DNA from 2 places in the Synechococcus sp. MVIR-18-1 genome. Region 2 is predicted to be linked to the other one. Evidence: predicted binding sites of a transcription regulator. Region 2 holds the regulator's gene; the other holds the start of a gene.

Region 1 (3,207 bases), 390 kb from region 2:
CTAACTGCAGGCGATCACGCAATCTCCTGCAGAGCGCTTCCACGAGCGCTGTTTTACCTGAGCCCACCGGACCGGCGACGCCAAGCCTGAGTTTGCTGCTCATCAGCTTCGGAACAAACGTGAATACAACTCAGCATGAGCCAACTGGGCGAGCCCTGCACCAGCACCACCCGACCAAAGGCTGCGCGGATCTTGATCCTTCAAAACACTCGCCTGATCACGAATCATCGGCAACAGTTGCTGTTGGATCCGTTGAGCCGTGGTGGGACCAAGCGGCACCAAGCGGACAGCCGCACTTAGCTGATTCGCAACCCAGCCATAGAGATAACCCTCCACCATCTCCTGTTCAGAGATCTTCAACGACAAGGCAGCCCAAGCCCAGGCCGCTGGCCAAGCCAAGACCACCGGCTGAGGCAATGCCTGAGGCAATGGATGTCCAAGATCAGCCATCAACGCCAGCAAAGAACCGCCCATCTGCACTTGCTGGGCACGCACCTCAGCCGACTCCCTCAAAGCCAGCAACCAGCCATCCAGAGAGATCAAGTCGCTGGGCATCCCTAACCCTTCGCCCTCCCAGACTTGAAACAAAGCACGCAATGGTTGTAACGCCGCAGCTTCCAACCTCAGTGCACCTCTCTGAAGTTCCGCTTCAATCCAGTTCTGAAGATCGAATGCATCGTTCAGATCGCCATTTTGGATCAAAACCTCAAGCCCCTCGGAATAACTAAACGCACCAACGGGCAAGGCAGGACTCACCAATTGCAGCAATGCAAGCGAGGTCATGCGTGCTGGTGGGCGAGGTAAGCACCGCCTTCGGGCCTGAATGGACCACAACACCGTGTCAGCTTCAATCCACGGCCATTGAGCATGGCGGCGAGGACGGAGTCGTTGAGCAACAACAGCTCATGCTCATGCAGCTCAAGAGCCACATGGCGATTGCCAAGGTGATAAGCGGCCTCAAGCAATGCCAGCGGCGTTGCTGCCTCCACTAGCAATAACTCCTCAGGAGCAGCGGTCACCAACACATGCACCTGCCGAAGGGAATTAGTGAGGCGATCACCCGGCGCCAAGGCCCGCTCGCGTGGCAGCTGCAACAACACGTCTCGGCCACAGGCTGTGCGACGACGGCCACGCAGCACCGTGCGTTGATTCGCACTCAGCGGCAACTCCATCACCGCGAGGGTGGCGTCAGGCAATGACTCCTCAGGCAAGAGACGATGGTCCAACACGATCAAACCAACATCCAAGGGTGCAGACAGCCAAAGAGATCACGCAACAAAGACTGCCCAACCAGCACGCCTTCGTTTGGTAGTGCTTGCTACAGAGCCAAGAAGAGTTGGCGTCGAGCGTGCATCCATGCATCGACTTGATCCATGGCACGGCACCTGCAACCTGCAGTTTTTTGCAGGCAGCAGCGGCAGTCAGCATCAAGGGGGCTGCACCGCCCCCCTGAAATTGATGCTCGCCGAACGAGGAGAAAACGGGCGTTGCGAGCTTCCTCTGCTTCACACCGCTGGCGGTCTTGTGGGAGGAGACCAATTGAGCGTCAACCTCGGCTTAAGACCAGGCAGTCGCTGCCTGCTCACCAGCGTGGCCGCGCAAAAGGTATATGGATCAGTGGGTCGCAGCCAGCTCCATCCCCAGGGGGCTTGGGCCCGCCAACAGGTCTTGGCAGAGCTTGATACCGAGACCGATCTGGAGTGGCTTCCCCAAGAGCTTGTGCTTTACGCCGACGCTCTGTTTGAACAAAACCTCAGCGTCACCTTGCCCATGGATGGATCGTTTCTCAGCGCAGAAATTGTGCGTCTCGGGCGCACTGCCGCAAATGAAACATTGGGCCGCGGATGCTGGAGATCTAGCCTCCAAATTCAACGCCAAACGGCTGAAGGAAGGCGCTGGGAGCTTGTTGATCGGCTCGAAATCAGCGACGCAGCGCTGAAGGGAGTGCATGGACTCAATCAACAACCGGTCTTCGGCACCTTGGTTTGGGCGGCACCCTTCCCTCTCCCAACAGACAAGCTCAACACCCTCCTCGATGACATTCGGCAGGATCGAAACGAACTCAAAGGAACCATGCAATGCGGCGTACTCCCCCAGGGACTGATCGCCCGTTACAGCGGCTTCTCGAGCCGTGATGCCCGTTTCTGGTTCAGCAGGATTTGGGCTCGCACCCGTCAGGCAAGAGCCCTGGCTGCGCCGAAGATTCCCAGGGTCTGGCCTTTACAGGAAGATCCATTGAAGGCCTAAGCGTTCAAATTGAACATTCCGCTGGCCCCGGGAGATAGAAACTAAACGGAGTGCAAGGTCACCATGCACCTCAGCCCCCAGGAAAAAGACAAGCTACTGATCGTCACGGCTGCACTCTTGGCAGAACGTCGACTCCAGCGCGGCCTCAAGCTCAACCACCCGGAAGCTGTGGCATGGCTCAGTTTCTTGGTTATTGAAGGCGCACGCGATGGGAAGAATGTGGCCGACCTCATGCAGGAAGGAAGCACATGGTTAAGCCGCGACCAGGTGATGGAGGGCATTCCGGAGTTAGTCGATGAAGTCCAAATCGAGGCTGTGTTTCCCGATGGAACCAAGCTCGTAACCCTGCATGACCCCATTCGCTAAGACTTTCTCTGATGGCACCCCTGATCCCCGGTGAATTGATCCCGGAACCCGGCGAACTTGAACTCAATGCCAATAGGGAGGTCACAACCCTCAGCGTTGCCAACAGCGGCGACCGTCCCGTACAGGTGGGATCCCACTTCCATTTCCAAGAAGCCAATGCGGCCCTGATCTTTGACCGTGACGCTGCACGCGGCCAAAGGCTCGACATTCCAGCCGGTACGGCCATTCGCTTCGAACCCGGTGACAACCGCGACGTGAATTTGATCCCGTTTTCTGGAGCACGCCGCGTGGTCGGCTTCAACGGACACATCAACGGACCCCTCGACGCCTGATTCATGCCCTACCGCATCTCCCGCCAGGCCTACGCCGAAACCTATGGGCCCACCACTGGCGACCGCATTCGTTTAGCGGACACCGAACTCATCCTTGAAGTGGAGAAGGACTTCACCACCTACGGCGATGAGGTGAAATTCGGCGGCGGAAAGGTGATTCGCGATGGGATGGGCCAATCCCAAACCTCGCGGGCTGGAGGAGCCGTTGACACCGTGATTACCAATGCCCTCATCCTTGATTGGTGGGGCATTGTCAAGGCCG
Region 2 (3,207 bases):
CTAACACCGACAAAACATCCTCATGGCTCAAATAGCCAAGCTCGATCGCCAAGCCAATCTCATCCAGCACGAGTTGGTCCAACGTGCCCTCTAGAAGATGGGTTTTGCAGATCTCCCAGACCGACTGAACAGCCTCTTTGACCTCGTCATCGCGGCTAGCAGCAGGATCTGAAAGGCATTCCGTCACGGAAGGCCGCAACCATCGGAGCCGATCGCACAGGGTGAGGCTGCTCTGGGGACCTTGGCCCACTCCACCCTTGAGGAACTGAGCGATCAAAACATTGCTACCCAGGCCTGCCGTCCGCAGCGCCTGGCTCAGCACACCAGAAAAACTCCCCCGAAATGAGGCGGTATGCACCTGAAGCTGACCTTCTGGAGCCACCAAATGCAGGGGTGGACGAACCTCTACAGAGGGAAGTCTTCGAAGCCCTGCTTGCTCAAGAGTCCTGTGGTCAACAGTCCGCGACTCACGAGAATGATGGGTAGGGCTGAGGCTGACGGTCATCACATTCGCCGATGTCCGGCAAATCCGGATGTGGATGAATCTAGCGGTGAAAGTGCAAGACACAAGTGCTTTGACACCATCCATGGTGTGCCGAGCCAACTGGCAGGCTCAAAGAACCTCCACACCCTGGGCTCATGACCGACACCTCTCGCAATGACGGACGTCAGCCGGGCGAGCTTCGCCCCTTTTCGATCAGCTGGGATCCCATGGGATTTGCCCTGAGTTCAGTGATCATCCACAGCGGACGCACCGCTGTTCTTTGCAGCGTTTGCCATCAAGAAGGTGTGCCTCGCTGGCGCAAAGATCAAGGCCAGGGGTGGCTCAGCGCCGAATACCGACTTCTGCCTGGATCCACTCCAGAGCGACAAAACAGAGAACTGCTCAAATTGAGCGGACGCACCCAGGAGATTCAGCGCCTGATTGGCCGCAGCCTGCGCGCAGCGATCAACATGGAAGCTCTCGGCGAGAACACGTTGAGAATCGATTGCGATGTGATTCAGGCGGATGCAGGCACCCGCACCGCTGCGATCAGCGGATCTTGGGTCGCGCTTCAACGCGCCTGTGAGCGACTGGTTCAACAAGGAATTCTCAACACCAACCCCGTCCAATCCCAAGTGGCCGCCGTCTCCGTTGGGGTGATTCACAAACGCCCCCTTCTCGATCTCGACTACAGCGAAGACAGCCAAGCCGATGTGGATCTCAACGTTGTGATGAACGGAGCAGGGCATTTGCTGGAACTGCAGGGCACTGCCGAAGGAGCTCCTTTTAGCCGTCAGCAGCTCAATGACCTACTAGACCTCGCCGAGCCTGGCCTCAAGCAGATCATGCACGATCAGAATTTAGCTCTCTCCAGTAGGTGAAAATGCCGAGTTTCGTGTTCCTTGCTACATGAACAGGAGGGGCTGATCCATAGCATCCCGACATACGAGTAGGGACCATGGCTGAGGTCAGCCGCGGCTTCAGCCGCTACGCACCACCAACAATGCGCCCGGCGGGCTCGAGCTTCGGAAGTCCCGCGGTTCCTTCCAGCCGCACGCTTCAAGATGTCATTCGGGGACTCGATGGTGCCAACTCGGAAATGGTGGAACGTGGGAAAACCATCTTTTTCCCCGGTGACCCTGCAGAAAAGGTGTACCTGATTCGTCGCGGAGCCGTCCGCCTCTCCAGGGTTTATGAATCTGGCGAAGAAATCACGGTTGCCCTCTTACGAGAAAACAGTTTGTTTGGCGTTCTGTCGTTACTGACAGGTCACCGCTCCGATCGTTTTTATCACTCGATCGCTTTCACAAGAGTGGAAATGGTCACGGCTCCAGCCACATCTGTGAGGCAGGCCATCGAAGCTGACACCAGTGTGGGCTTGCTGTTACTGCAGGGTCTATCCAGCAGGATTCTCCAGACCGAAACGATGATCGAAACCCTCACCCATCGAGACATGTCATCTCGGCTGGTGAGTTTTCTGTTGGTGCTCTGTCGAGATTTTGGAGTTCCTGGTCAACGGGGCATCACCATTGACCTACGCCTCTCACACCAAGCCATCGCCGAAGCCATCGGTTCCACGCGCGTTACCATCACGCGTCTCCTGGGTGATCTCAAGTCATCGAGCCTGGTGGATATCGATCGCAAAAAGATCACTGTTCTCGATCCAATCGCTCTCGCTAAACGGTTCAGCTGACCATGCAGGTGAAGATGGAACTCCCGTCCGAACTCTGATCCTTCGTTCACCGTGACCGGCTGGTTCCTACTTCTTGCTCTGCTAGTCCTTGGAGGCGTGCTCTCAACCCTGGGAGACCGCCTTGGTTCTCGTGTGGGGAAAGCTCGGCTGAGCTTGCTTGGACTGCGTCCCAAGCGCACGGCCGTGGTGATCACGGTTTTAACGGGCAGCCTGATTAGTGCGCTTTCACTTGGACTCTTGCTGTTAGTGAGTCGGCAGCTCAGGGTGGGCCTGTTTGAACTCAATGCTCTCGAAGCCAAATTGCGGAGCAGTCGCGCCGACCTCAAGACAAGCAAAAGCGCTCAGAGGCAAGCCGGCAAGGAGCTCACAACGGCACAACAACGAGCGGCAGAACTGCGTCGCACCCTGAAGCCCCTCCAGGAACAAACCCGATCCTTGGAAGCCGAGCGGCAACGATTGAGCCAAGACGTGAATGCGAAAGATGTGGAGATCCAACGCACCGAGCAGGAACTCTCGGCCGTGCGCACGCAAATTCGCAGTGGAGAGAAAGAACTCAATCAACTAGAGGACACGCTCTTGGCGCTGCGGCGCGGAAACGTCGCCATTAGCAGCGGTCAGCCACTTGCCACCGTGACCCTGAAGCTCGAACGTCCCGATCAAGCAAAAACGGTCATCGATCAGTTATTGCGTGACGCCAATCTTCAGGCCTATCAACAAGTGCTCCCTGGCCAACCAGCGGAAAGGCAAATTTTGCTGGTTCCGCGGCCTGACATCCAGCGCTTGGAGCAAACGATTCGCAAACCTGGCACCTGGGTTGTGAATATCCGTTCAGCCGCCAATGTGCTGCTCGGAGAAACCGTTGTGTACGCCTTCCCTGAAGTGCTTCCCAATGTCACCGTGACAAGGGAGGGAGAGGTCTTGGCCCGCACCACCCTGGCGAGCAATGAACGCAACCCTGAAGCCGTTCGCAACCGACTAAATCTTCTCCTTGCCTCCACATTGGCCGAGGTGCAACGACGCGGTTCGCTCA

Evidence for each region. The regulator NtcA, encoded in region 2, controls nitrogen genes in cyanobacteria. The targets are predictions, from matches to a motif close to GTANCNNNNGNTAC.
Region 1: the regulator NtcA is predicted to act here: its motif matches at 1,309-1,322, upstream of SynMVIR181_RS12885 (urease accessory protein UreD).

What each region holds. Positions count from the first base shown of each region.
Region 1 is NZ_CP047942.1:2,394,302-2,397,508, forward strand. Features, by position in the region: gene ureG (urease accessory protein UreG) at 1-103, opposite strand, end outside; gene SynMVIR181_RS12875 (urease accessory protein UreF) at 103-783, opposite strand; gene ureE (urease accessory protein UreE) at 780-1,247, opposite strand; gene SynMVIR181_RS12885 (urease accessory protein UreD) at 1,357-2,247, shown strand; gene SynMVIR181_RS12890 (urease subunit gamma) at 2,311-2,613, shown strand; gene SynMVIR181_RS12895 (urease subunit beta) at 2,625-2,945, shown strand; gene ureC (urease subunit alpha) at 2,949-3,207, shown strand, end outside.
Region 2 is NZ_CP047942.1:332,481-335,687, reverse strand. Features, by position in the region: gene SynMVIR181_RS01705 (cob(I)yrinic acid a,c-diamide adenosyltransferase) at 1-505, opposite strand, end outside; gene rph (ribonuclease PH) at 640-1,365, shown strand; gene ntcA (global nitrogen regulator NtcA) at 1,443-2,177, shown strand; gene SynMVIR181_RS01690 (DUF3084 domain-containing protein) at 2,229-3,207, shown strand, end outside.